DNA from 4 places in the Cetobacterium sp. ZWU0022 genome. Region 2 is predicted to be linked to each of the others. Evidence: riboswitches for the same ligand, from Rfam matches in the RefSeq annotation. Region 2 holds a riboswitch; each other region holds the start of a gene.
The links. A riboswitch is a leader RNA that binds a small molecule or an ion and turns the genes downstream of it on or off. The one in region 2 is predicted to bind cyclic di-GMP.
Positions count from the first base shown of each region.

Region 1: another riboswitch for cyclic di-GMP. It lies ahead of L988_RS12910 (MarR family transcriptional regulator); the one in region 2 lies ahead of L988_RS06495 (DUF4402 domain-containing protein).
Region 3: another riboswitch for cyclic di-GMP. It lies ahead of L988_RS10140 (hypothetical protein); the one in region 2 lies ahead of L988_RS06495 (DUF4402 domain-containing protein).
Region 4: another riboswitch for cyclic di-GMP. It lies ahead of L988_RS11685 (HD domain-containing phosphohydrolase); the one in region 2 lies ahead of L988_RS06495 (DUF4402 domain-containing protein).

Region 1 covers NZ_JRJZ01000191.1:38,428-46,154, reverse strand. Annotated here, with positions in the region: gene L988_RS12920 (hypothetical protein) at 1-1,224, shown strand, start outside; gene L988_RS12915 (HTH domain-containing protein) at 1,306-2,697, shown strand; gene L988_RS12910 (MarR family transcriptional regulator) at 2,730-3,023, opposite strand; cyclic di-GMP riboswitch class I at 3,116-3,191, opposite strand; gene L988_RS12905 (RNA-guided endonuclease TnpB family protein) at 3,681-4,796, opposite strand; gene L988_RS14145 (transposase) at 4,873-5,094, shown strand; gene L988_RS12900 (TIM-barrel domain-containing protein) at 5,238-7,589, opposite strand; gene L988_RS12895 (TRAP transporter large permease) at 7,648-7,727, opposite strand, start outside.
Region 2 covers NZ_JRJZ01000082.1:15,457-23,183, reverse strand. Annotated here, with positions in the region: gene L988_RS06515 (ABC transporter permease) at 1-678, shown strand, start outside; partial or broken gene msrA (peptide-methionine (S)-S-oxide reductase MsrA) at 742-1,245, opposite strand; gene L988_RS06505 (sirohydrochlorin cobaltochelatase) at 1,322-2,239, opposite strand; cobalamin riboswitch at 2,297-2,479, opposite strand; gene L988_RS06500 (ATP synthase subunit I) at 2,563-2,820, opposite strand; cyclic di-GMP riboswitch class I at 2,980-3,055, shown strand; gene L988_RS06495 (DUF4402 domain-containing protein) at 3,098-3,583, shown strand; gene L988_RS06490 (hypothetical protein) at 3,658-4,122, opposite strand; gene L988_RS06485 (DUF11 domain-containing protein) at 4,192-7,727, opposite strand, start outside.
Region 3 covers NZ_JRJZ01000128.1:697-8,423, forward strand. Annotated here, with positions in the region: gene L988_RS10130 (glycosyltransferase family 9 protein) at 1-500, shown strand, start outside; gene L988_RS10135 (YebC/PmpR family DNA-binding transcriptional regulator) at 553-1,299, shown strand; gene L988_RS10140 (hypothetical protein) at 1,345-1,809, opposite strand; cyclic di-GMP riboswitch class I at 1,886-1,961, opposite strand; gene recG (ATP-dependent DNA helicase RecG) at 2,131-4,191, shown strand; gene L988_RS10150 (proline--tRNA ligase) at 4,244-5,953, shown strand; gene L988_RS10155 (sigma-70 family RNA polymerase sigma factor) at 6,010-6,582, opposite strand; gene L988_RS10160 (hypothetical protein) at 6,851-7,210, shown strand; gene L988_RS10165 (family 1 encapsulin nanocompartment shell protein) at 7,223-7,727, shown strand, end outside.
Region 4 covers NZ_JRJZ01000167.1:290-8,016, reverse strand. Annotated here, with positions in the region: gene purM (phosphoribosylformylglycinamidine cyclo-ligase) at 1-768, shown strand, start outside; gene purN (phosphoribosylglycinamide formyltransferase) at 762-1,337, shown strand; gene purH (bifunctional phosphoribosylaminoimidazolecarboxamide formyltransferase/IMP cyclohydrolase) at 1,342-2,871, shown strand; gene purD (phosphoribosylamine--glycine ligase) at 2,887-4,137, shown strand; gene guaB (IMP dehydrogenase) at 4,216-5,673, shown strand; cyclic di-GMP riboswitch class I at 5,730-5,805, shown strand; gene L988_RS11685 (HD domain-containing phosphohydrolase) at 5,858-7,727, shown strand, end outside.

The DNA.
Region 1 (7,727 bases), on a different contig from region 2:
TCTGAATTTTCTTTAACATTGAGTATTAAACAGTGGGAAAATATATTTTCAAGAAAGGATTTTATCACTTCTAATGAGATTTCAGATTATCTTTTTATTAAATTTATACACAATAAATTTATAAACTTAGAGGTTGAAAAAGAGATTTTAGATCTTTCTAGAAGCTCTATTGTTAGATACTTCAAAGATATCAAAAAGATATTAGATTCGACTGGTACTACATATACATACCAAAGCGGTAAAGGAGTTAGAATCACTCACGTTTCAGAGGAGTGCAAGTATGTTTTCTGCAAGAAGCTTGTAAAATTCTTCATCAACGGAGATTTTACCCTAAAAAAAGATTCGCTTTTAGCTTCAGTTTTAGTTGAATATAACTTTATGGAACTTTTTGAAAAATTATACACGACATTAAAAAAAGCTGAGGTTTCTAGTACTAATTTTATAATTTCATTTCTTTCAACACTTTTTGTGCTGAACAAAACTCTTGGCGGCTTTGATTTAAAAGTACCTAATTTAGATTATTCAAAATATGAAGATTTGAGAGCTTTTATATCTCTAACAATGAAAGAGTATGATAAAAGTTTTCAAGAACAAACCTTCATTTTTATGGTCAATATAAAAAACAATCTCTCTTTCTTCGAAAAAGAGATTGGAAATAAAGGAGATATTCTTATATCGAAAATAAAAGAAAGATTAAATTTTTCAAAATTAGATTCAGATTTAGAAACAATTCTTCTAAGAAAAATCTGTATCTCATTTTTTAAATATGAAAACAAAATACTTAAAGTAAAAAATATTCCTATTGACCAGTCAGATGAGAAATTAATCGATATTTTAGATGATATTTTAAAAGAATTAAATTTCAAACTATTTTTCCATGATAAAATCTCAATTGTGAGCATTTTAAAAAAGATTATAATTGAACATAATAAAGAGTTAGTAAAGGATGTCCTTTTACTATTTAATGAGATTACAATATCCGATGATCACTACTTAAAAGATAATTTAAAAGTAAAAGCTCCTGATATAAATTTTCATATCGAGCCTGCATTCCTCTATAAATTGAATACAACTTTGTATAACCATAAGTATAATCTGGTTTTAAGTGATGAAAGTTATATCTACCAAAATATTAAACTTTTAGATTCATATAACTATCTAAATATACTTAATCTTGTTAACAACCATATCTTAGAGGAAGTTTTAAAAGGTCTTAACTTATAATTAAGACCTTTTTTTGATTTATTCCTTTTTTCATGTTATAATATTGCCCAATGAAATAATAATTTTAAGGAGCAGTTTGCTATGAAAATAAATATTAATACAAACCACATAAGAATCTGTAAATTATTAGAATATACGTCATACAAAACGACAGATTTTATCGCAGAGTTTTTGAAAATGGATAAACAAAATGTTAATCTTTATATAAAACAAATCTACTCCTTCACAGATTCAGAAGAGTCCAAACCTACAATCCAATCTATGATTAACTGTATTTGTAAAAATACAACTCTTCTAGGTGATTTGAAAAAGGAGCAACGTTTTACAAAAGAGAATAGAGTTCTTTATATAATTTTAATTCTTTTAAGAGATAGATACATAAATTTAAATAGTCTTTCTAGCTTGTTAGAGGTTTCAAGAAGGGTTATCGGAACTGACTTGGCTTTCGCTAAAGAAGCTCTTAGCATCTATGATTTAGATATCAATAGCTCAAATGCGAAGGGGATATCTATTTCAGGAAGTGAAAAAAACTTAAAGCTTGCTAGTTTATCATATCTTTATAAACTATTTGTTGAGTTTGAAGAACTTCCAACTATAATTACAAAAGATTATCTTGATTTTTTTGATGAGCAGTTTCATATAAAGTTAAATAAAGATGTCGATACCTTTATAAATGAGTATAGCTTTGATTATTTTTCACAAAACAAAAATCTTCTAAAAGCTTTCTTTATAATCTATGGTAATTTAGCGGATCCAGATGAACCTACAATAGACTCTTTGAGTTTCAATGAGTTCAAAATATATTTTAAAGATTTTATAGGAAATCAGAAACTGAAATCTTGCTATAGTTTTTTTAAAATCTCTTTTATGGGCAAGATACTTTTAAAAAACTTAAACATATTTTTAGATACTTTAAAATTCTGTGATGGTGGTTTATACGAAAGGAGAAATTCACTTTCAAAAGAGATTAACACTGTAAAAGCGATGGTTTTTAAAAATCTATCTCTACTGATAACAAAAACAAACTTCTTGGAGAAATTTGTCAACAAAGTGAGCTTAGCTCATGACAAAAGTATTCCTTTAAAAATATGTGACTTAGAGTTTTTACGATTCAATCTACCTGAAGAGGATAGATTAAAATGTCTTCAACTTTTCTTTACTCTAAGAAAAATCTATCAAAATATACAATTTTCAAATGTTATCTTTTTATATATGTGGAGTTCCCACGAGGAAAGTTTAAGTAGCGTTAAAAATACACTTGTTGTTTTTGACCGTATTCCAACATTCCTCTTCCCAATTATAAAAAATAGATTTCTTCTAAAAGAAAATATGAATATTTTGAATTTTATAAAAGCAGATGAATTAGAAAACTATCTTTCTAACTCTGATATAAACTGTGTTATAACTTTTGAAAAACTGAATTCCGATAAAGAGTATCCTTTTATCAAAGCGTATACTCTTCCAATTTTATAAAATAAAAAACTCCTTTATTTTTGAAGGAGTTTTTATATTTTTACAATTTTTATAAATTTAATTTTACTGTATAAATCTTTTCCTATCTTTGTAGGATGAATTTTGAATACTCTTTTGTCATCAAAAGTTCCAAACTTTTGTATAAGTTTTTCCTCTTCTAACTTCTTTAAACATAATGATACAGATCCTTTTGATAACTGCATTCTTTTTGTCAACTCACATAATGTAATTCCTGGAGTTTCGTTTATCGTAAATAGTATCTCCTCTTGAGTATAATTGATATGATACTTCTTTAATTCATTTTTAATTTCCATCATTTTACACATAGTAACACCCCTAATATTAAAAGTTTTTGACTCTATAAAACAGTTGTATTTTTATAAAAAAAATACACCTATATTATGAGTTGTTCATAACTAAGTGCAACTGGCTGCCATTTTAAAGGCCCTATAGCTTTGCGTCATAGAGTTTCCTCTACTTTGCCGTATTTATCTTTCGGTATTATTATAACTCATTTAGGATATTTTTGCAACAATATTTCACCCTAAATACAGACAGGATGGATATTAACCACCCTGTCTACTGTATATATTATTAGGATTAGGCAACTTTTTTACAAACATCTTCATAAATTTTATAAATCTATTTGGACATCAAAATTAATGTTTTACATTGAATTATAATAACATATTTATATAGTTAATTATATAATCCATTTTTTATTTTTTTGAATGCAAATTTGACATGTTGAATGTCTTTTATTTTCCTGTAAAAATACAAAAAAGACGATTCTAAATCGAATCGCCTTTCCTCTTTTGAACTATATTATTTTATTAATCCCATTAATCTTGGTAATGCAGTTGAAAGTTCTGGAACGTGAACTACCACCGCCCTAATAGAGGGCGGGGCTTCGTGGGAAGTATCTGACTCATGTCGGATATATTAATCACGCTCTACGGGTAGTCCCTACCCTGATATATGCTTTAATAGGCTAGTAGCTCTTTACCAACCTCACGAATATTTATACTTGCGTTTAAGTCTCTATCTATCTCTGAGTTACATTCATCACATTTGTAAACTCTTGAAGATACTGGTAACTCAGCTTTTATAGCACCACAAAATGAACAAGTTTTTGACGATGGAAACCACTTGTCGATTTTTATTACTTGTTTACCTAAAAACATTGATTTGTATTGAAGCATGGTTGTAAACATTCCCCAACCATTATCAGCGACGGATTTACCAAAATTCAATGCTGCACTCATGCCTTTCATGTTAAGGTCTTCAAGTATTATTGCGTTATACTTAGTTACAAGTTCATTTGATAATTTGTGTAAAAAATCTTTTCTACTGTTTTTGATAAGGTTATGAATTTTAGCAACTTTTAATTTTGCTTTATGCCAATTTTGGGAGAACTTAACTTTTCTTGATAATTCTCTTCCAGCTTTAATGAGTTTAGCTTCTAACTTTCTAAAAAATCTAGGATAGTGAGCCCTTTGGTTATCGGAGCTAACAAAAAGTTCAGACATAGCAAAATCAAGACCAACAATATTGTTATCGCTTGGAACTTCTTTAATATCCTTTTCAAATTCAGTTAGTAAAGAAACATAGTAAGCACCATTAGGTTCTTGGCTAATGGTAGCTGATTTAATTACATAATTTTGAGGTATCTGTCTATGAAGTTTAGTTTTAACTAAACCTAGCTTTGGAAGTTTTAGAAAATTTCCTTCAATTCTAATATTATTACTTGTAGATACTGTATTGTACGATTTTCTAGTTGACCTTTTAGATTTGAACTTAGGAAATGCTGTACGCTTTTGAAAGAAATTCTTATACGCAGTTTCTAAATTTTTAAGTGATTGTTGTAATGCTATTGAATCAACCTCTTTCAAGAATGGTAATTCAAGTTTAAGTAGGGGGAGCTCTTTAGCTTGGGTATTGTAAGTTACAGATTTTTTCTCTGCCTCATACAATTCTTTTCTCTGAGCCAAGAATCTATTATACACAAGTCTAGTACAACCAAAAGTTTGATTAATTGTATTCGCTTGAGTTTCATTAGGATAGATTCTGTATTTAAAAGATAAGTTATATGTCTTCATAGTTTTCACCTCCATTTTTTAAATTTAATATGCTATGATAATACCATATTAAAATTTAGTTGTAAAGGAGAGTAGAATTCCGAATACAGAATTTAAAAAGAATAGGCATTCTATCTACAATTTAACTTATCACTTAGTTGTAATTACAAAATATCGTAGAAAATGTATTGATGGGGAAGTTTTGGAGGATTTAAAAGAAATATCAAAGAGATTATTAGGTGTCAAAGATGAGAGTGTTTTAGAGGTGAATGAAGAAGAAGAGCATTTGCATATTAAGCACTGGTGGAGCAACGATTGAAACTATTAAGCGGTATATTGAATCGCAAGGAACTGAAATTGCCCCGATTCATCCTCTCCCTAATAGAGGAAGAGGTTTTCTCGGGGCGTTTTGATAAACTACTAATAGTAATACGAATATTATTACAAATCAGTTTTCAATGATTATTTTATTATTTTTCTATTTTTTGAATCTATAACAATTATTTCATATTCCTCTTGAATAAATTTAATATCCCCATCTTTTTGAATATTTATAGAAATTGTTTCTTCACTAGTTACTACTTCTACACTTATTTTTGCATATTTTCCTGACTTATAATTTTGTGTTAATCCGTCATCTTCAAATGATACGAACTTTGTTTTATTATTATTCTCAGATGCATAAACAATAAATCCTCTTTTATCTTCATCTTTCGTCTCGAAATTATAATCATTAATAGTATTTATAGGAATAATTGCTCCCTCTTTTATAAATAGTGGAAAGGTACCTAACCCTGCTTCAACTTCTATCGTTTGACCACCTTCATATATTTTATTAGTATTATAGTCGTACCATGAGTTTCCTTCTGGTAAGTATACTTTTCTTGTTTTTTCTCCTTCTGTAATCACAGTTGCAACTAACATATTATCACCTAATAAAAATTCATCATTTTCATTAAATGTATTTTTATCAGCTTCATAGTTATAAAATGTTGGTTTCATTATTGGAGTACCATCGATATGAGATCTATATAGTAAATTATATATATAAGGAGTTATCTTTCTTCTAAAGTCCATAGCTTTTTTTATTTCTGGTAAAACTTCTTTATACATCCAAGGTACATTTACTGTTTTATCATCATTCCAAGAATGAATTGTGAATCTTGGGTAGAAAATACCATTTTGTATCCATCTTACAAATAGTTCTGGAGACGGTGCTGGACCTGAGAATCCTCCAACATCATGACCCAAGTTATAAACTCCTGACAAAGATAAACTTATTGCCATATAATTATTATATCTTAATGTTTTCCATTCTGTTCTATTATCTCCAGACCATGTTTGAACATATTTTTGCATACCAGGACATCCTGCTCTTGAGATAAGATATGGTCTTTTATTTTTATCGAACTCTTTTTGAGCTTCAAATGATGATTTCATCATAAGTAAAGTTTGAATTGGTCTTATTAATTCTATATCCAGTTCTTCTCCAAATCCATTACATCTAGCTTTTGGGTCCCAAATCTCATATTCATTATTATCGTTCCAAGTTGAGTCAATTCCTAGCTCTAAAAGTTTCTCTTTTACATTTTCTTTCCACCAATTAATAGCTTCTTGATTTGTAAAGTCTATATACGCTCCATTATCATCCCAGAATTGAACTAACTCAGGCTCATCACTAACGCTCTCTTTTACAAATAGACCTTTCTCTTTCATCTCATTAAATTTTGGATGGTCATGTAAAAATGCAGGCTTTATATTTGCACAAAGTCTAACTCCATTTGCATGATAATTATTTGTAAACTCTTTTACATTTGGGAACTTTTCATTATTCCAATTAAATACATATCTCTTATCTCCAATAGAAGTGTATCCTGAAGACAATTGAAATGAATCACATGGAATTTCATATTTTTTACAATCATCTAAGAAATTATTTAACAGTTTTTGTGACTCTGGTAAATCTGTATAAGTCATAGTTGATCCCGAATAACCAATACTCCATTTAGGTGAAAATATAGTTTTTCCAGTTAACCAAGAGAATCTTTCCGTTACATCTTTAACTTGTGGCCCAGCAATAACATAATAGTCTAAATCTCCATCTTTAGCCTCAAAATATCTATATAATCCGTGGTAGTTATCTAGTTCTGTTCCCATCTCAAAAGTTACTGTTGAGAAATTATCATAGAATAATCCAAATGAGTATTTAGTTTCTGGATTTCTAGTTATATAAAATGGAATATGTTTATATAAAGGATCACTATACTCCGCATCATAGCCCATTGGATCTAAATTTTTCATTCTCATTCTTCTAAAATGTTTATTTACTTTTCCACTTTTTTCACCAAATCCAAAATATTGTTCCTTTAAATCTCTTTCTAAATAATGGTAAATATGTTTATCCCAATATCCAAAGTTATACGCTTGTGTTTTTCTATCTTGGGCTATTTTTATCCAACTATTATTTATTTTACCAAACCAAGTCATCTTCATACCGTTAAGATCTACAACAACTTTTAAAAGTTCAGTTGAAATTATTACTGTTTCTTGAGTTTCTTCAATTTCAAATTTTGGTAACTGGAATGCTGAATGATCAAATCTCTCCCTTCCTTCTATTGGAAAATCTTCCATTCCAGGTGTTACAGTCCAAGTTTTTCTAAGTTTTAATTCACCTTCTTTTAAAAATGTTACTTTAAAAATATCTTTTTCTAAAATCGAAAGCTTTACTTCTAAATTTAATTCTTTTGAAACAAATGTTACTATATTTTCTCTATTGTCTTTTTTTTCAAATAAATAGTTCAATTTTATTCCCATAATATACTTATGAGGGTAAAATTAATTTACCCTCGCCCTCCTTATTTATACAATTTTTTTATAGTAATTTAAATAGTTTTGGTAATCCTAAACTTATCCATGGAATATATGTTATCATTAAAAGAGTTATTATTAATC
Region 2 (7,727 bases):
ACTTATAAAATTGTTGGAGTTTTTAAAAATCCATTAGAAGAACTTGTGAAAGTTATGGGTGGACAAAGAATCCCTAGATTTATGAGAACCCCACTTAACACATATGATAAAGTTTATAATCTATCTACAGGAGGATACAACTCTATAATTGTAGAATCTAAAAACCCTGAAGAGTTAGCTACTGATATGAGTGCTGCTAATAAAGTTTTAGAGGATATTAGCGGAGTTAAAGGACTATATCAAGTTGAAACTATGAGTAATGCTGCTGCTTCATTTGATAAAATTCTAAGTACTTTAAATCTATTTATAACTTTTGTTGCTGGTATCTCACTTTTTGTTGGTGGAATCGGAGTTATGAATATAATGTTAGTTAGTGTTATTGAAAGAACAAAGGAGATCGGAATAAGAAAAGCAATTGGTGCTACAAACAAAGATATACTAATTCAATTTTTAATGGAGTCTGTTATTTTAACAGGAATCGGTGGAGTTGTAGGTGTAGTTATTGGAGTTTCGTTAGCTCTTATAATTGGATACTTTGTAAATATCCCTCCAGTATTTTCGATATTTTCAATATCATTAGCACTCGGAGTTTCAACATTCATCGGAGTTATCTTCGGAGTCACACCAGCTAAAAAGGCTTCGCAACTTAATCCTATAGATGCTTTAAGAGCTGAATAACTTAAAAAAATAAACCCCGTATAGTTAAAAACTAAAACGGGGTTTTATCTTTTTATTTTTTTATTTTTTATCAACTAAAATAGATTCAAAATTTTCTAAATCAATATGACAATAACCATTTGGATTTTTCTTTAAATAATTTTGATGATATTCTTCTGCCAAATAAAAATTTTCCAAAACTTTTATCTCAATTTGAATTTTTTCAGAATAACTTTGCTGTAGAATTAATATCTCCTTATCAATTATTGATTTATCATTTAAATCAGTATAATAAATCCCTGTTCGATACTGTGTTCCTCTATCATTACCCTGTTTGTTTAAACTAGTTGGATCAATAATTCTAAAATAATATTTCAAAAGTAGAGGTAAATCTATAATATTTCTATCATAAATCACTTTTACTGTTTCGGCATGACCTGTATGTCTGTATATAACATCTTCATAGCTTGGATTTTCTGTAGAACCATTAGCATAACCTGAAACAACATCTATCACTCCAGATATTTTTTTCATATAAGCCTCTACTCCCCAAAAACATCCTCCGGCTAAATAAATCTCATGAATATTTAAGTTTGAATCGATATTTTTAATTTTCATAAAATCACCTCATCTACATTATATACAAAATTTGTTAATTTTAATACTAAATATCTTTACTTTTTGCATATCCAGCTTTTTTTTCTATAATATCAATACTTCTATGCTTTTCTAAAAATTTTGCATTCCCTACAAACATATCTTGAATTTCAGGAATCTCTCCTAAAGGAGTTAATTTTACTTTTACTTTGAATCCCTCTTTCTCTAAGTTTTCTTTCCAATCTCCAGCTATATCATTTTTTGCATGATCTCCAGCTACAAACATCATAGGCATTAAGACAACTTCTTTCTTTCCAGCTTTTTTCAATTGTCTCACAACAGTTTCAAAAGTTGGATATCCTTCAACTGTTCCCACATAAATTGGTTCATTCATATCTTTTGCCATATAGTCAAACATTGCATAAGCTGAAGTAGCAGAATTATATGTTCCATGTCCTACTAAAACTACTCCTTCTCTTTTCCCTAGAGGTGCTGCTATTTTCATTATCGCCTTTATTGCGTCTTCATAATGATGTGGATCTGTTAGAAGTGCATCCCCTATTCTCAAATTATTAAAATCTTTTGAATGAAGTAAAACCTCTCTTTTTATTGACTCCATTTCCACACCATCTATTATATTTGTTGGTTGTATAATAACATTTTTATACCCTTGTTTTTTTAATGAAGTCAAAACTTCACTCGGATTATACTTCTTTATTCCCTCGTTAGCCTCTACTCTTTTAGCAACAATTCTCGAAGTATAAGCCTCAAAAACATCAGCTTTTCCTTCAAAAGCCTTAATTGCTTTTTGATTGATTCTATCGATTGTTTTAGCTCTCGTGTCTTTATGTGTAGTTCCAAAATGTGTCATAATTATAGCACTTTTTCCCCCTGTATAAAAATTTGAGTCCTCAAAAGCTTCTTCACCATGAGCTAGAATTAATGCTGATGACAAACAAAATAGTGATAATAATAATTTTTTCATAAAAATAACCTCCCAAATATAATTTTAAATTTGAGAGAAGAGCTTAAACTCTTCTCCGTCCTCGCAGATTATAATGGCAGGTCTCCTGACTCAGATTCACTTTACTCATATTCCTTCCCAAATTTTAAAATAAAAATTCAGTGGATTAACCTATTTTCATCCTCTTTACAGTGGCGGGACCGTTTAAGCTTTTCACTCAATTCCCTTTTAATCTTTCGAACCATTACAGAGGTATATTATCATTACATTGTATTTTTTTCAATCATTCTATAAAAAAAGAATACTCCGTGAGCTATATATATATTATGTTGATATTTAAATATCTATTTTCTTTTATTCTTATAAAAATATACAATATATATTCTAGACACTAAAGCTCCGATTAATGCTGCAAAAAAGTTATAACCATTATTTTGTGCCAAGAAATAAAAACCCCCTAAAAGAATAATAATTCTCACTAGAGATGTGATAAATATAAATAATGACGGATTTTTAAATCTTTTACTTTCATTTACTCCAAAATCTAGACTATAAAAAAATAAAAACCCTAAAACAATCCCACCTACAAATGCAATAACCATCCTACTCATCTCCTTATATTTAAAGAATTTACACCATTAATTCCATATTTTTATTTACTGTAAAATAAACAACTTTCCTTGCAATTAATCTACATTTTAAAATATACAATAAAAGTATTTGACTTTTTTTATTTTTTGTTATATTATTTTAATACAGTCTTTATATTTTGGCAAAATAAGGGAAACCTTATGACGCAAAGCTACAGGGTCTTTTAAATGACAACCAGCTACACTTTATAGTGTAGCTGGTTTTTTTGTTTTTATTAGGAGGGAATTAATGAGAAAAATTTTAATGTTAAGCACTTTATTTGGGGTGGTGTCTCTAAATCTTTTATCAAATGAAGGACAGTCTAATCAAGCAATAATGCAGATTAATGCTAAGGTTTTAAAACCGCTAACAGTAAAAGCTGATAAAGATCTAGAGTTCGGCGATATTTTACCTGGAACTTTCAATCAAGCTTTTTCTAGTTTCTCGCTTCAAGGAGAATCTAATTCGAAAGTTAGAATAACTTTTGAAGGTGTAAAATCTGAAGGAGATAGTTTTAGAGTTCCTTTAAAAAATGGGAATAATAGTTTCACAATTTTATTTAATTGTACTCAAATAAATAAACCTGGTGAATGGATTACTCCTGGAAATGATGTTATTGAATTATCTGATTCAGGAAAACAGATTCTGAATATTGCTGCTTCGACTGATGTAAGTCGTGACCAAGCTCCGGGAATATATTCAGGGAATTTCACTTTAAAAGCTCGTTATAATTAATTGTCATAATCAAATTCACAATAAAAGACATCCTTCATAACAGTATAATTACTATTACAAAGGATGTCTTATTTTTATCTTTCAGCTCTTATTTCGCTTACAACTTCTAATAAAAACTTCTTACATTGATCATTTTTTATTGTATAATAAACCTCGTGTAACTCGTGTGATGGAAACTCTGCTAATAAAATATTCATAGCCATTCTATCTCTATAAATATCACTTCTATTTAAGCTTCTCTCTATTCTTCTTAGACTCTCTTCATCTTCTTCTAAAAGATTATCTACAATTGTATTTGCATTTTTTATCATAATATCTAGATTTGTTAATCTATCTCTACGATTTCTGACTTTGTTCTTCTCATAAAACTTCTTTCCTTTGTTTAACTCTTCTAAAAGACCAAAAAGATTTAATTCAGGATTTTTCTCTAATATATTTAATATCTTTCCGTATATTATATTACTCTCTTTATCCTCAGGACTTTGTTTTTCTAAAGCCATCATATATTTTTTTGAAATTTTTACTAATATCTCATTCATTGGAAATTCCTCCATAACATTTTCTCAGATTAATAGTATATCACATTTTCATAAAATAAATAACCTTTATTATTTTTCTTTAGGTAAATTATACACATCTACTATCTCTACTTTCTCTGGAGGTTCTTTCTTTCCATTTTCTTTAAATCTATCAAACATATCTCCTATATTCATTCTAAATCTTAGAAACAATCCTTGAGCTAATTCTCCATTTGGATCAAAATCTTTATCCCTAAAACCAACAAAATTATATCCTAAAGATAACCATAAATTACTTTTAAATATATAACCTAGTTCGAATCCTAAACCATAATCTATATTTTTTTCACTATCAAATAAAGTTGCCAAATTAATTCCAGCTGTCCAGTTGTCAAAAAGATCATAACTTATTCCTCCTGCAAGTAAATAGCTTCTATAACTACTTTCTGTTCCATCATATTTTATATTACTGCTTTTCGCAGCTAGCGTTATATTTTTTTCACTGTTTATTTTACTTTGAAAGTTATGAGCACTTCTTATTATATGTGTATATTTTTTATAATTTTCATCTACAATATTTTTCGAATAGTTAAACTCATACTTATTAAGAGAATGGTATGAATTATCTTTTGCATCTCTATAAGCTAATCCAATTAAAAATCTATTCTCTTCTTCATCTCCTTCAATATAATATCTATTTTTAGCTATAAAATATGTACTTTTACTGAATTGTTTTCCATAACTAAGCTTATTCAAAAATGAAGATTTATCTTCTATTTCAAATTCAAACTCTCCTCTCATTCTTCCGAAATTTATATCCTCATAATCATAACCAACAGTTAGATTTGTTTCACTATTTTCCTCACTACTTAGAGCACTAACTCTTTCAAAAGTTCCAAATATCTCTAAATTTTCCATCAGATTAAATTTTCTCTTAAGTCCGTATGCAAACTCAGGAATCACGGATTCATCATCATTCTCCTCTCGATACTCTGAATATATCTCTGTCTCTAAATAGTTTGTTTTTACTCCGAATACTGTTCTATTTCCCTCTTCCTCTCCCTCTAAGTAATAGAAATCACTAAGCTCTGAAACTAATTCATGCCTCATATACACAGATGTTTTATCAAATAATTTGTAATCTGCTCCAATTGCTATTCTTTTCTGATCAGGATTTTCAATGCCTTGTTCATATTCTAAAAACAATTTCAGTTTATCATCTTCCATTCCCTTCCAAGTTATTCTTCCACCAAGACTATAGGTAGTTTCTAACTCTGTTATATTTTCTTTAATATATTGACGCAATCCTGCTTCATATTTAAAGTTTTTCATCCATTCACTTTCATATCCTAAATATGTATCAATTTTTCTTTCTTTACTTCCACTTTCCAATTCTCTTTCTTCTAAAGATGATTCAATCTTCATTTTTCCTTTTTCTTCAAATCCATATTCTATATTTATTTTTGCTCTATTAATACCATCCTCGACATTCGCATCTTCGTTATTATACTCAGGGTCTGCTCTTTCATATATTGCCTCAGCTTTTAAATTTTCTTTTTCATACTGTGCAAATATAGATGTAGCATTTCCTCTTTCACCTAACTCATCTGTTGTAAATGACTGTTCAACAACAACCAAGGTATCTTCAGTTTCATAAATTGCGTGTAGATTCATAATCTCTTGTTTCTCGGTCTCTCTTTCATCTTTAAAAACAGAAGTTCCAACTATCATTTTGTCATTTAGTTTATAATTAACTTCTCCACCATAAACTAAACTTTTCTTTCCATTATCATCTTCAACTTCATATGAAACTTTAATGTATATTGGATTGAAACTCAAATCCATACTAGGTATTGGTTCTGAAAAATACAGTCTTCCAAAATCATATTCAAGAGTATAATCGTCGCCTAGAACTAAATTCTCTTCCTCTAAAATCAGCCCACTTATTTTATCTCTAACAATAAGCACAACTTTTTCACTTCCCTCTACAATATCTCTTCTAGTAAGTTTATATGGTCCTGAAACTCCTTCACCACGAAACTCCTCTTGATACTTTATATTAGAGGTCTCAGCTATAAAACCTGTTGCTAAAATATTTTCATCTTCATATTTAACTACAGCTCCTGTCAAAGTTCTATCGTATCTTCCTAGTCGCAATCTTTGATTTAATATCTCTCCAGTTTTATAATCTCCATATAGTAAATAAGACTGATCTCTTTCCATTTTTAAAAATAGATTATCTTTAGATTTTCCGACATATCCTTTGGTTGAGTTATCACCAAAGATTGGATAATATTCTTCTGGGTCTCGATATGAGAAAAACTTATCCTCACTATCTTTATTCGTATCATAAGTTAGGGTTAAATATCCTATATCTTCTATCTGACCTTCTGCATAAACAGCTCCTCTATAGAAAAACTTATCCCTATATGAATCAATCTCTTTTTCAAAAAAGAAATTCATATCCCTGTTTTTACTAAAATTATATCGCCCTTCAATAACTCCATTTAAAAAGAAGTCTTGTTCATCTCCTTCTATATCTAGAGATATCTCTTTCTCTTTTCCTTCAGCATTTATTTTAAAAGTTACCCTATTTTTTCCTGGATTTGGTCTATATCCAATCTCACCATATCCATCTAAATTTGTTACAAAGGTTACACTACTTTCTGTTACTCCATCATAACTTATAAATCTTCCTTTATTTGCATCAATAGTTACAGTTAAACTTTGGTCTATCCCATATCCATACTGATCTATACCTGTTATTTTTATTTTTTTTAAGGTACTGTCTTCAGAGCTATCAACTATCTCAACTTTTACATCATCATATTGCCCTTTTACAAAAACCTCTTTCTCTATTCTACCTCTTTCTACTCCAAACATATCATGATATGAAAGTCTAAGAACTGTTTTTCCAGGATCTAACTTTACAGAACTATATTCTAAAAAGAATACATTTGTTTCAGCAACTTTTGCTGTCAAAGTTACATTTGCTGGTGAAACTTCTACATCATTTGTGAAAAGTTTTAATGTTCCTTCTCCTGGTCCTTTTACTTGAAAGCTCATGAATGCTGGAACCAATCTTTTATCCTCAACATTTATGATATCTAAATCATTATTGAAAGTATAAAGAGCTGCTTCTAATCTATGATCTGGAATCAAATTCCACTCTTCAACCAAAGTTTTCTTTTCTTCTGCTTCTTTTTCTTCTACTGTAAGATTTTCATATAAGACCATACTTCGAATACTTTCTATATCTAATTCTTGTGCACTATCTATAACTCCACGCTCACCTGATAATTCATTTCTGCTTCCTAATTTTTTTTGTTCTAAAAATTTTCTTTCAATTGCTCGATCTAACTCATAATTTTTTTGAGCTAAAACTTCATATCTTTTTTCTAATATTTTCTTTACAAATTCTAAATCTCTACTTCCATCTAAAGTTAGTGCAAAGTCAGCTTTTCCTAACTCAGCTTTTTTTAAATCTACAAATCGAGATTCTCCATTTTCACTGTGAAGATTTGATATTTTCTTTGTTTTTGTGCCTAAAGGTAATGTATTTCGATAAACTTTAGCTACATGTGTTAACGCTTCAACTCCATATATACTATATTTTCCAAATCTAT
Region 3 (7,727 bases), on a different contig from region 2:
CTTATCCAGATGCAAAGATAGATTATGTTTTATACGATTATGTGGCACCTCTATTTGAACACCAGAACTATTTGAATAAAGTAATATCAATATCTAAAGCTAAGCAGAAGAATCCGTTTAAATATTTAAAAAAAGTTTGGAGTGTGGCTAGAGAGGATTATGATATCGTTATAGATATAATGTCTATACCTAAAAGTGAGTTGTTCACACTATTTTCTAACTGTGACTTGTTTGTTGGAAACGAGGGTGGACCTAGACATTTAGCACAAGCTATAGATATACCCAGTTTTGCAATATTTAGTCCAAACTCTAATAAAATGGAGTGGTTATCAAGAGACAATCCAAGACACGAGGGATTGGAGCCTAAAGATATTTTGACAGGAGATGGTTATGAAAAGTTATCTTATGAGGAGAAATATAGTTTGATAACGCCTGAGAAAGTATTAGAAGAGGTTGAGAGAAAAATACTCCTAGTGCCCAAATATATTGAAAAAAACTAGGGGTTGTGATAAAATTTAAATAGATATTTTTAAAAAATGAGGAGGAATTTTTGTGGCAGGACATAGTAAATGGTCTAACATAAAGCATAGAAAAGGTGCTCAAGACATTAAAAGAGGAAAGATATTTACAAAATTAGGAAAAGAGTTAACAATCGCAGCTAAAGAAGCTGGAGGAGATCCTAACTTCAACCCTAGATTAAGACTTGCGATAGATAAAGCAAAGGCTGCTAATATGCCAAAAGATAACCTAGAAAGAGCTATCAAAAAAGGAACTGGAGAGCTTGAAGGTGTAGATTACATGGAGATTAGATATGAAGGATACGGTCCAGAAGGAACTGCTTTCATAGTAGAAGTTGTAACAGATAATAAAAATAGATCGGCTTCAGAAGTAAGAGCTGCTTTCTCTAGAAGAAATGGAAACCTTGGAACAGATGGTGCTGTTGCTTGGATGTTCGCTAAAAAAGGGGAAATAATCATTACTGGAGAGGGATTAGATGCTGATGAGCTTATGATGGCTGCTTTAGAAGCTGGTGCTGAAGATGTTAAAGAGGAGGACGGAGAGTTCACTGTTTTAACAGAGCCTGCGGATTGTAATACTGTAGCTGAAGAGTTAAAAAAAGCTGGTTATAATGTAACTGAAGCTGAAGTGTCAATGATTCCTGACAATAAAGTTCAAATAACTGATTTAGATACAGCTAAGAAAGTTATGGCTTTATATGAAGCTTTAGATGACTTAGATGACGTAAATGATGTTTACTCAAACTTTGATATATCTGATGAATTATTAGAACAATTATAGAAATAAAAAAAACTGAGGACATCAATTCCTCAGTTTTTCTTTATATTAATTATATTTAACTGCAACCTTTAAAGAACCAGTGTATTCTCCAACAGGTAAGTTTGTAACATTAACTACAGAATCAAAAGAGAACGTTAAGTTTCCATTGTTATCTAAAGTAGGATTTGAGATATCTCCGTTAGTTACTTTTCTATTGCTAGTATAAAAATCTAATGTTTCACTTCCTCCAACTCTAGTTAAATGACTGTTTGAAAATGAGTCTAATTTTTGATCATTAATCTTAAATTCAATTTTTTGTCCAGGTGTTCCGTTAATGAAGAAGTTTCTACTTACTTTTTCGCTATGTCCGCTGTTTTGAACAAGATTACCAAATTGGATATGCCCGTCATGGCTAACAGTTAGTGGTTTAACAATTTTCGCATTGATATTCATAGTGTCTGATTGAACAACAGAATTAGCAAAAGCCGTCATAGATAAAGTTAAAGATAATAAAGTTAATATTTTTTTCATTGTGTGTTCCCTCCCGATTAGTTATATAAAGTGATAAAAAAATAAAAAAGCCAATTGCAACATTATCTTTTCAGATAAGTGCAACTGGCTGTCATTTTAAAGACCCTATAGCTTTGCGTCATAAGGTTTCCCTTACTTTGCCTATTTAATTTATACAAGTATAATATATTAAAAAATAAAAAAAGTCAAATAATTTTTTCAAAAAAAATGAAAATAAAATTTTCACGAACGCTTGATTTTTAAAGGTTTATATGGGATGGATAGCAGGTATTATAAAGAGTACAAAACTCTATTTCTTTGTGTTATAATAAAAAAAAGGTGGTGATTATGATTTATAAAAACATTTATAGAGAGATAGAACTTTTTAATTTAAAAGGAGTATCAAAAGCGACATATCTGAAATTAAAAAAATTGAATATTGAAAGTTTGTATGATCTTATCTATTATTTTCCAAGAGCATATGATGATAGAACAAACTTAAAGAGAATTGGAGAGTTAAAAGGTGATGAATATGTTGTATTAAAAGGAAGTATAATGAATATATCAGCTCCACCCACAAGAACTGGAATGAAGATGATAAAAGCCACTATAAATGATGGAACTGGAGTTCTTGAAGTAGTTTGGTTTCAGAGACCATATTTGAGAAACAGTTTAAAAATAGGTGAGGAGTATATTTTTATTGGAAATGTAAAAAGAGGATATACTTTTCAGATGACGAATCCAGAATTTAAACTATATAAAGGACAAGAAAACAACGGGGAGATCCTTCCAATATATAGCTCTATAAAAGAGTTTACTCAAAATAATCTAAGAAAAATATTAAAGGAAGCCTTAAAAGAGTATGTTAATATATTTGAAGAGAATATTCCAGAAGAGGTTTTAAAAAAATATAATTTGATGCCAAGAACAAAAGCTTTAAATGAGATACATTATCCAACTAATTCAAGAAACTTAGAGGAAGCTAAAAGGAGATTTGCAGTAGAGGAACTTTTAGTTTTGGAGATGGGTATTTTACAAAAGCGTTTTGAAGTTGATTTGACAAACAGTGGAATCTATAAAATAGAAGGAAAAAAAGAGCTGGTTTCAAAGTATCTTTCAGGTTTATCATTTAAATTAACAACTGCTCAAAAAAGAGTTATAACAGAGATTTATAAAGGATTAAATGCAGGTAAGATTATAAACTATCTAATTCAAGGTGACGTAGGAAGCGGAAAGACTATAGTTGCAGTTTTACTACTATTATATATGGTAGAAAATGGATATCAAGGAGTGTTGATGGCTCCAACAGAGATATTAGCAACTCAGCACTATTTATCTATTTATGAAACTTTAGAAAGTTTGGATGTAAAAGTAGATCTTTTGACAGGTAGCATAAAGGGAAAGAAAAAAGATGAGTTATTAAAAAGAATAGAAACTGGAGAAACGAATATTGTCATAGGAACACATGCTATAATAGAGGATAGCGTTCAATTCAATAAACTTGGTCTAGTAGTGATAGATGAACAACACAGATTTGGAGTTTTACAGAGAAAAAGATTGAGAGATAAAGGGATTTTGGCAAATCTAATAGTTATGAGTGCAACTCCAATTCCAAGATCTTTAGCTTTAAGTATATATGGTGATTTAGATGTATCTGTGATAGATGAACTTCCACCAGGAAGAAAGCCTATAAAGACTAAGTGGATAAGTGAAGATGTTGATGAAGAAAAGATGTATTATTTTATAGATAAAAAATTAAAAGAGGGAAGGCAAGCGTATTTTGTAGCTTCATTAATCGATGAGAGCGATAAACTATCGGCAAAATCAACAGAAGAGTTATATGCAGAAGTATCAAAAAACCTCCCAGGATATAAAGTAGGAATTTTACATGGAAGAATGAAAAATAAAGAAAAAGATGAAGTGATGCATCAATTTAAAAATCATAATTTAGATATACTTGTTTCAACTTTAGTAATAGAGGTTGGAGTAAATGTGCCTAACTCAAGTATAATGGTTATAACAAATTCAGAGAGATTTGGATTAGCTACTCTACATCAGTTGAGAGGAAGAGTTGGAAGAGGAGAGCATCAATCTTACTGCTTCTTACTATCAAATACTGAGAATGACAACTCAGCAGCTAGATTAAAAGTTTTAGAAAATACAGAGGATGGATTCAAAATAGCTGAAGAGGATCTGCGACTCAGAAAAGCGGGAGAGATTTTCGGTGTGAAACAAAGCGGATTAAGTGACTTGAAATTTATAGATATAGTTCATGATGTAAAAACTATAAAATTGGTTAAGGATATATGTACCGAATATCTAATAAAAAATGAAGGAAAGATAAATCATAAAGTTTTAGAAGAGGATATTGATGAAAAGTTTAACAAAAGTTTGACCTCGTAAAAGATGTTATGATAAAATATGAGGTAAAATTAATTAAAAGAGTGGAGGAAATATGAGATTAAGTAGATATTATGTAAAGACTCTAAAGGAAACTCCTAAAGAGGCAGAGGTAATCAGTCATAAACTATTACTTAGATCAGGTATGATCAAAAGATTAGCGAGTGGAGTTTACACATACCTTCCTTTAGGTTTAAAAGCTTTAAAGAAAGTTGAAAACATCGTAAGAGAAGAGATGAATAGAGCTGGAGCTCAAGAGATATTCATGCCAGTTTTACAACCAGCAGAACTTTGGAAAGAGAGTGGAAGATGGGATGTAATGGGTGCTGAAATGATGAGAATTCAAGACAGACATTCAAGAGAGTTCGCATTAGGACCAACACATGAAGAGGTAATAACAGATATAATTAGAAATGATATATCATCATATAAGGCCTTACCATTAAACTTATACCAAATTCAAACTAAATTTAGAGATGAAAGAAGACCTAGATTTGGACTTATGAGAGGAAGAGAGTTTATGATGAAAGATGCATACTCATTCCATGCAACAAAAGAGTCTTTAGATGAAGAATTCGAAAATATGAAAGCAGCTTATACAAGAGTTTTCGAAAGATGTGGACTTAAATTCAGAGCGGTTGAAGCTGATTCAGGAGCTATCGGTGGAAGTGGATCACAAGAGTTCCATGTATTAGCAGAATCTGGAGAGGATGAAATCATTTACTGTACATCATGTGAGTATGCTGCAAACGTTGAAACTGCAACGAGTATAATAACTGATGTGCCAAAAGTAGAAGCAAAAGAGTTAGAGCTAATGGATACACCAAATGTATCGAAAATAACAGAGATTGCTGAGTTTTTAAATATACCTACAGCACAAACAGTAAAAGCTATGATGTATAAAGATGTTGTAACAGATGAAGTTTACATGGTTCTTATAAGAGGAGACTTCGAAGTAAACGAAGTTAAGTTAAAGAATATAATTGATACAATCGATGTTGCATTATTAAATGATACTGAAATAGAGGAATTAGGATTAATTAAAGGATTCATAGGACCAGTAGGAATTGATGAAACAAAAATTAAGTTGATAGCTGACAAGAGTATAATTGGTATTTCTAACCATACAGCTGGTGGAAATAAAATAGATACACACTTTATAAATGCAAACTACGGAAGAGATTACACAGCTTCAATAGTTGCAGATGTAAGAACAGTAACTGTAGGAGAGAAATGTCCTAAGTGTGAAGGAGAGCTAGCAAGTGCAAGAGGAATAGAAAGTGGACATATCTTTAAATTAGGAGATAAGTACTCTAAAGCTCTAAATGCAACATTCTTAGATGTAAATGGAAAGAGTCAAGTTATTGAGATGGGATGTTATGGAATTGGAGTTTCAAGAACTTTAGCATCATCAATCGAGCAAAATAACGATGAGAATGGAATTATTTGGCCATCATCAATAGCTCCATTTGTAGTTGAAGTAATTCCTGCAAATATGAAAGCTGAGGATCAAGTAGCTCTAGCTGAAGAGATTTATAATGCATTTGGAGATGCTAATATAGATGTAGCTTTAGATGACAGAGACGAAAGAATCGGATTCAAATTTAAAGATGGAGATTTAATAGGATATCCGTTTAAAGTAGTTGCTGGTAAAAAAGCTGCGGAAGGAATTGTTGAGTTAAAGATAAGAAGAACAAATGAAACTTTAGAAATATCTAAAGATGAGGTTGTTTCGAAAGTAAAAGAGTTAATGAAAAAGTATTAATAGTATAAAAGGAGAACTTAATTGTGAGTTCTCCTTTTTGTTTGAAATATATATTATTATTTTGAATAATTTTGTAGATATGAGATAATTTTCTTTTTAATTCTTTGAATAGTATTATCTATTTTTTTAGGTGGCTCATTTAAAAAATCAGCAATTTCAATATATGTGTATTCTTTGCAAAGATATGTGAAAACTTTTTTTTCTAAAAAGCTTAGATTGTCATTAAGGAAAGTTGTAAGAAGATTAACAAGTTCCTTACCTAAAAATATATCCTCTGGAGAGTAGAAACCTAAAGATGGTGAGGTGTAGTGAACATTTTCTTCATGAGTTGAATATCCTTCGCCTTGCATAGCTTGATTTAAATTTTTATATTTGTCAGAGTTGTGATTTTTTACAGCTGTAATCATCTGTCTTCTGATGCAAAGGTTTGCGAAAGTGCTAAAACAAGCATTTCGACTTTCATCATAAGATTTAATTGCTTTCATGAGTCCAATAAACCCCTCTTGCATTAAATCATCACTATCTCCTCCTTTTAAAAAGAAAGAAAGATTATTTTTATAAATTGTTCCATGATACTCTTTTAGAATTTTTTCGATTGATTCTTCATCACCACTTTGGGCTAAAATAATATCTTTTTTTCAATCATGGCTTTCTCCCCCAATTCTTTAAAATTAAAATAAAAAATTAAAATAAAAATACCGTATTTTTCAAAAATATAAAACAATAGTACGATATTATAATATCAAAAAAAATGAAAGTAATCTATATTTCAAATTTTCCTTATTTGAATTACTATTTGAAGCATCAAAATTAAATTTATTTTTTATTAAAAAAGGAAATGAGAAGAAATGGCATAATAAACAAATTAGAGATTGTTTTAAAATGTGGAGGTGTTTTATGCTGAGTGGAATTAGTAAAAAAGCGACAGATTTAGACTTTGCAATTCAAAGTTTAAAAGAGGAATTACAAGCGGTAGATGACTATAATCAAAGAGCTGAAATGGCCGAAGATCCAGAATTAAAAGAGATTTTGATTCATAATAGAAATGAAGAGATGGAACATGCTGTTATGGTGATTGAATGGATGAGAAGAAATGAATTTGAATTTGGAAAAGAGTTAGAGGATTATATATTTAGACAGGGTAAAATAGTGGGAATAGAAGCTCAACTTATGGGAAGAGATGGAGCTCCTATAAAAGAAGAGGTAAAAGAGATGAATAATACAAGATCGTTAAATATAGGATCATTAAAAAAATAAGGGGGTAAAGAGATGGATTTCTTAAAAAAAGAGTTAGCACCAATAAGTGCAAATGTATGGAAAGATATAGAAGATAGAGCGAGAGAGGTTTTAACTACTCAACTTTCAGCTAGAAGATTTGTGAAAGTTACAGGACCGGTAGGTGTAGGAAATGGAGGTCTTAACACAGGAAGATTAGCTATTCATAAAAAGGATGATTTAGCTTATGGAGTATATAAAATCCAACCGTTTGTTGAAAATAGAATAACTTTCACATTGAATAGATGGGAATTAGATAACCTTGATAGAGGTGCAAAAGATATAGATTATACAAATTTAGATGAGGCTTTGAAAAAAGCTGCAAAATTTGAAGAGGAAGCGATTTATTTTGGATTAGATGAAGCGTGTATAGTTGGACTCTTAAAAGATGAATCTAAATTAATTGAATTTGGAAAGACAGAAGAGGAAACTATAAAAAATTTAATGTATGGTGTTTCGAAATTAAGAAATACAGGATTTGCAAAAGGACCTTATGCAT
Region 4 (7,727 bases), on a different contig from region 2:
ATGTGTGTTAATGATGTTTTAGTTCAAGGAGCTATGCCATTATATTTTTTAGATTATATAGCGGTTGGAAAAAATTACCCTGAACAGATTGAAAGTATTGTAAAAGGTGTAGCGGATGGATGTGTAGCTGCAGAGTGTGCCTTAATAGGTGGAGAAACAGCTGAAATGCCAGGAATGTATAGCGAAGGACATTATGATATTGCTGGATTTACAGTTGGAGCTGTAGAGAAAAAAGAGTTAATAACTGGAGAGGGAATAGAAGAAGGAGATATTATAGTTGGAATATCTTCTAGTGGAGTTCACTCGAATGGATTCTCTTTGGTTAGAAAGATAATTAAAGATGCTAATCTAGATTTGAAAACAGTTTATGAAGGATTCGAAAAATCTTTAGGAGAGGAGTTACTTACTCCAACAAGAATATATGTAAAAACAGTAAAAGAGGTTTTAAAATCAGTTTCTGTTAAAGGGATGTGCCATATAACAGGTGGAGGATTCTATGAAAATATTCCAAGAATAATACCTGAAGGATTAGGAGTAGAGATTGATAGCAAGAATGTAAATGAGCTAAAAATATTTAAATTTTTAGAGGAAAAAGGCGGGGTACCTAAAAAAGAGATGTTTAATGTATTTAACATGGGTGTTGGATTTATATTTGTAGTTTCAAAAAATGAAAGAGAAAATATAATCTCTAAATTGAAAGAGTTAGGGGAAAATCCTATGATTTTAGGAGAGGTTGCTAAGACATCAGGAGTAGAAATTAAATGGTAAATATAGCTGTGTTTGCTTCTGGAAACGGGGGTAACTTCCAAAGAATAGTAGAAGCTCAAAAAACGGGTGAAGGTAAAGGGTATGAAGTTAAACTTCTAATTGTCGATAAAAAAGATGCTTTTGCAATTGAAAGAGCAAAAGCCTTAAATATACCTTGCTACTTTATAGATCCAAAAGAGTTTAACACTAAAATGGAGTTTGAAGAAAAGATAATTGAGATATTGAAAAAAGAAAAAGTTGAATATATTGTGCTTGCAGGATATATGAGAATAATCTCTCCAGTATTATTAGAGGAGTTTTTCAACAAGATAATAAATATTCATCCAGCTTATTTGCCAGAATTTCCTGGCAAAGATGGGATAGGAGATGCGTTTAAAGCTGGCGTGACGAAAACGGGTGTGACAATTCATTATGTAGATAGTGGAGTTGATACAGGGGAAATAATATATCAAGAGAGAATAAAAATAGAAGAAACTTGGAGTTTAGATGATTTGAAAAAAGCAATACATGATGTAGAGCATAGAATATATCCAATGATTTTAACAAAGTTATTTAAAAAGGGAGAATAAATAGATGAAACGTGTGTTAATAAGTGTATCTGATAAAACTGGAATTGTAGATTTTACTAAAAAATTAGTTTCGTTAGGGTATGAGGTTATCTCAACAGGAGGAACTAAAAAAACATTAGATGAGGCTGGTATAAAAACTTTAAGTATATCAGATATTACAAATTTCCCAGAGATAATGGATGGAAGAGTAAAGACGTTACATCCAAATGTTCATGGAGCTTTACTTTGCGTTAGAGATAATGTAGAGCATTTGAAAGCTTTAAAAGATAATAAGATAGATATGATAGATATGGTTGTTGTTAATCTGTATCCATTTAAAGAGACATTATCAAAAGTTGGAGTGACTCACGAGGAGTTAATAGAAAATATAGATATTGGTGGGCCAAGCATGTTGAGATCTGCTGCTAAAAACTATAAATCAGTTACGGTTGTGGTAGATCCAAAGGATTATGATGTTGTAATAGCGCAACTTGAAAAGTCGGGAGATACAGAAGCGGAAACGAGAGAAAGATTAGCTGCGAAAGTGTTCAGACATACATCGGCATATGATACTTTAATAGCAGAGTATCTAACTTCAAAAGTAAAAGAGGAGTTTCCGGAAAGTATAACTGTTACTTATGAGAAAGTTCAAGATTTAAGATATGGAGAAAATCCGCATCAAAAAGCAGGATTCTATAAAAGTAGTTTTGCAGGATATTCAATAGGAAATGCAGTTCAACTTCATGGGAAAGAGTTATCTTATAATAACATTCAAGATACAAATGCAGCTTTAGAAATTTTAAAAGAGTTTACTAAGCCAACTGTAGTAGCGGTTAAGCATATGAATCCTTGTGGAGTTGGAAGTGGAGAAAATATAGATGTAGCTTGGAATAGGGCTTATGAAGCTGATAAAATCTCTATATTTGGTGGAATTGTAGCAGCTAATTCAGTTATAACAAAAGAGGTAGCGGAAAAGTTATCTGCACTATTTTTAGAGATTGTTATAGCACCTGGATATGAAAAAGAAGCTTTACAAATAATAACTCAGAAGAAAAATATAAGAGTTATGAAATTAGAGTTGAATTCAAATATTATAAATAAAAAGAAAATTACTTCTGTTATGGATGGAGCATTAATTCAAGAGTTTGATGAGAAAAATATCTCTAAAGATGAACTTGTTTGTGTTACTGATAGAAAGCCTACGGAAGATGAAATAGAGGATTTAATCTTTAACTGGAACGTTGTTAAACATGTGAAATCGAATGCAATAGTTGTTGGAAAAGCTAATCAAACTATTGGAGTTGGTGCAGGACAGATGAATAGAGTTGGAGCTGCAAAAATAGCTTTAGAACAAGGTGGTGAAAAGTGTAATGGAGCAGTGATGGCTTCAGATGCATTCTTCCCAATGGCAGATACAGTAGAGATGGCTGCGAAATTTGGAATTAAAGCAATTATTCAACCAGGAGGATCAATAAAAGACTCGTTATCTATCGAAGAGTGCAATAAGCATGGAATAGCTATGGTATTTACAGGGGTAAGACATTTTAAACATTAATTTTTGGAGGAGTTTATGAAAGTTCTTGTAATTGGAAAAGGTGGAAGAGAGCATGCGATTGCATGGAAGGTAAAAGAGAGTCGACTAGTTAAAGAGGTATTTATAGCTCCAGGAAATGTTGGAATGGAAGAGATTGGGAAACTAGTAGATATTTCTGAAGAAAATATAGATGAACTTGCAACATTTGCACAAAACGAAAATATAGATTTGACGATAGTAGGTCCTGAAAGCGTACTTGCTTTAGGCGTTGTGGATGAGTTTGAAAAAAGAGGTCTTAAAATATTTGGACCAACTGCAGCTGCTGCAAGAATTGAATCAAGTAAAGATTTTGCGAAAGAGTTGATGAAAAAGTATAATGTTCCAACAGGAGCTTATGAAACTTTTGAAAGCTTAGAGTTAGCAAAATCATATGTTAATCAAAAAGGCGCTCCGATAGTTATAAAAGAGGATGGTTTGAAAGCTGGAAAAGGAGTAACAGTTGCCTTTACAAAAGAGGAAGCGATAGAGGCTTTAGAGATAGCATTCTCTATACCTAATAATAAAGTTGTAATAGAGGAATATTTGGATGGTTTTGAATTTTCTATTATAGCTTTAACAAATGGAGAGAGAGTAATTCCTTTAGAAGTTGCTCAAGATCATAAAAGAGCTTATGACAATGATGAAGGGCCAAATACAGGTGGAATGGGTGTGTATTCTCCAGTAGGAAAAATAGATTCGAATGTTGTAAATGAAACTTTAGAAAAAATATTAAAACCTATGGCATCTGGAATGAAACAAGATGGAATTCCGTTTAAAGGTTTTCTATTTGGTGGGATTATGTTAACCAAAGATGGAGTTAAAACTATCGAGTTTAATGCAAGATTTGGAGATCCAGAAGCAGAAGGGATTCTTCCAAGAATGAAATCTGACTTTGTTAAAGCCATATTAGATTTAATGGATGAAAAAGAGGTTAAACTAGAGTGGGATGAAAGATATACAGTGGCTGTTGTTATGGCTTCTGAAAACTACCCGAAATCATCGACAATAGGTAGTGAAATTGAAATTCCTCAAAATTTAGAATCCATAGTTTTCCATATGGGAACAAGAAAAGTAGATGGAAGATTAGAGACTAATGGTGGAAGGGTTTTATCGGTAGTAGCATACGGAAATACATTAGAAGAAGCTAAAGAAAGAGCATATTTGGATGTAAAAAAAATAAAATGCAAAAAAATGTTTTTTAGAAATGACATAGGCTCAAAAATGTGCTATAATAACGAAAATAAATAAAAAAAGACCTGCACAATACTAAAAAAAAGTGCAGGTCTTTATTTAAAATATTCAGAAAAATTGGAGGGAATAGAAAAAATGATGAATGGAAAAATAATAAAAGAAGCGATTACTTTTGATGATGTACTACTAGTTCCAGCAAAATCTGAGGTATTACCACATGAAGTTAGTTTAAAAACAAGACTTACAAAGGATATCGAATTAAATATTCCGGTCCTAAGTGCTGCAATGGATACTGTAACAGAAGGAGATTTAGCAATAGCTTTAGCTAGACAAGGTGGAATAGGATTTATTCATAAAAATATGAGTATAGAGGATCAAGCTGCTGAGGTAGATAGAGTAAAGAGAAATGAAAGCGGAATGATAAAGAATCCTGTTACTTTAACAAAAGATTCAACTGTATGGCACGCAGAAGAGATAATGAGAAAGTATAAAATTTCTGGATTACCAGTTATTGAACAAGATGGTTCTTTAATAGGAATTATTACAAACAGAGATTTAAAATATAGAAAAGATATGGATCAATTAGTTAGTGATATAATGACTAAAGAAAATTTAGTAACAGCTCCAGTAGGAACAACTTTAGAGCAAGCTAAAGATATCTTATTAGAAAATAGAATAGAGAAACTACCAATAGTAAATGACGAAGGTCAATTAAAAGGATTAATTACAATAAAGGACATCGATAATTTAGTTGAATATCCAATGGCTTGTAAAGATTCTCAAGGAAGATTAAGAGTTGGAGGAGCTGTAGGAGTTGGAGCAGATACTCTAGAAAGAGTTAAAGCTTTAGTAGATGCGGGAGTAGATATTATAACTGTAGATTCGGCTCATGGACATTCAAAAGGTGTTATGGCAAAAATAAAAGAAATCAGAGAAGCTTTCCCGACTTTAAACATAATTGGTGGAAACATAGTAACGGCAGAAGCAGCTTTAGATTTAATAGATGCAGGAGTAGATGCTGTTAAGGTAGGAGTAGGACCAGGGTCTATCTGTACAACAAGAGTTGTAGCAGGAGTAGGAGTTCCTCAATTATCAGCAGTAAATGATGTTTATGAAGTTTGTAAAACAAGAGGGATTGGAGTTATAGCAGATGGTGGAATAAAATTATCTGGAGATATGGTTAAAGCTTTAGCAGCAGGAGCTGATTGTGTAATGCTTGGTGGACTTTTAGCAGGAACGACAGAAGCACCTGGAGAAGAGATTATATATGAAGGAAGAAAGTATAAAGTATATGTTGGAATGGGATCTATGGCAGCAATGAAAAGAGGATCGAAAGACAGATACTTCCAAAATGACGCTAAGAAATTAGTTCCAGAAGGTATTGAAGGAAGAGTTGCATATAGAGGAAGCTTAAAAGATGTAGTTTTCCAAATGTGTGGAGGAGTTAGAGCTGGAATGGGATACTGTGGAACATCAACAGTTGAAGATTTAAAAGTTCATGCAAAATTTGTTAAAATAACAGGAGCAGGATTAAAAGAAAGTCATCCGCATGATATTATAATAACGAAGGAAGCACCAAATTATTCTAAATAGATATAAAATATTGACTTTGTAGGACGTATTGATTATAATGATTATAATTAAGAAACGTTTATAAGTGGCAAAGTAGAGGAAACTCTATGACGCAAAGCTATAGGGTCTTTAAAATGGCAGCCAGCTGCAATAGTCTTTGTGATTATTGCAGCTTTTTTTATTTTTTTTTATTGAGGGAGGATAGATGAAGAGGTTAGTAGTTTTTTTAATGCTGTTTATTAGTTGTTTAGGTTTCTCGGAAGAGAGATTAACAATAACAGTACCTTCAAATACAACGGATATGTATTTGTATAAAGATTTAGAAAAGGGTGAATATCAAGGTGTTTACGCAGAGTTGTTAAAAAAAGTTTTAGAAGGAAAAGAGATTGAAGTTTCATTAGATAAAGAGAATAGTGACATGATGTTGAGAACTATTGAAACTTTAGATGGGAAGAAGGAATATGATTATTTGGATACTCCTATGATTTATAGGATAGGTGTTATTACAAATAAGAATTCGATGCTGTCAAACTTAGGAGAGGCTAGATATTTGAAAGCTGGATATATTCCTGGACAACATGGAATTAGAGAGATGAAAGAAAGATATAGCAATTTAACTTTAGATAAAATTGAAGTTAAGAATATTGATGAAGGATTAGAAAAATTAAAGAATGGTGAGATAGAGATTTTTATTGCACAAGATTGGTATGATAAAAATTTAGGTGATGTAGATTATAAACTTTTAGAGAATATAAGGTATAATGAACAAATAGCTATAAAAAAGAGTTTAACTGAGCTTTATGAAAAAGTGAAAAAAAGTTTAGATGAATTACCAGGTGAAGAATTTCAAGAGATTTTATCTGAAAATAGAGTGTCGTTTTATAAGTATTTGTTAAAAGATACGCCGAGTTATGAAAAAGTAACAGATAACTATAAAGAGATAAGAGTTAAATTGGGAAAAGATAAATTTATGTTGCCGTTTTATTATAAGCAGAAACAAAATTATCAGGGATTAACTATTAATATAGTTAAAGAGATTGAAAAGATAATAGGTATTCCTTTTAGTTTTGTGAAAGATGGAGAGTATGACATAGAGGGAATTGCTATCGAAAACTCTTTGGGAAGAGTAACTAAAAATTATACAAAACCTTATTATGAAATGAAATTGTCTGTGGCAAATAGAAAGTCAGATGGGTTTATTCAGAATTTATCTGATTTAGATAGGGCTAAAATTTTAGTTTTAAAAGGTGATTATAGTTATATATATTTAAAAAATATTTTGAAAAATAGTGAAATAGAAGAAGTAGAAACTTATGAAGAGGGGTTAAATAAATTATTAAATCAAGATGGAGAGTATCTGGTAGGATACTTTAATATATTGACAGGAGTAATAAGTAATAACTTTTTGGATGATAAAATAAAAGTTGCAGGGATATTAAATGATTCTTTTGGTGTTAGTTTTGGAATTAGTAAAGAGAAACAAGAGTTATCAAATTTAATTGAAACTATTTTAGAAAGTTTCACGATAGATAAAACTGTAATAGATAATAATATTTTAAAAAATTCAATAGTAACACAAAATTATAAGTTGATTTTAAAAATATCAATACCAGTAGTGATATTTATAATAATTTTAATAGTATTAATAATTAAATCTGAAAAAAATAGAAAAAAAGCAGAAGAACTAAGTTTTTCGTTGATAGAAGTGCTAGAAATGGCTAATCAATTGAATGACGAGGATACTGGAGATCATGTGAAGAGATTAGGTATGTATTCGACACTTTTATCTGAAAAAGTAAATCTGCCAAAAGAAACAAGAGAAAGTATCAAGAGATTTTCATCTTTACATGATATAGGAAAAGTTGCGATACCATCTGAAATATTAAAGAAACCATCTAAGTTAACAGAGGAAGAGTTTAAGAAAGTAAAAGAGCATGTAGAAATAGGGTATGACTTGGTAAAAAAATTGAAATTAGGAACTGTTGCAGAGAATATCGTAAGGTATCATCATGAAAAATGGGACGGTAGTGGTTATCCGTTAGGAATAAGAGGTAATGAAATTCCTTTAGAAGCTA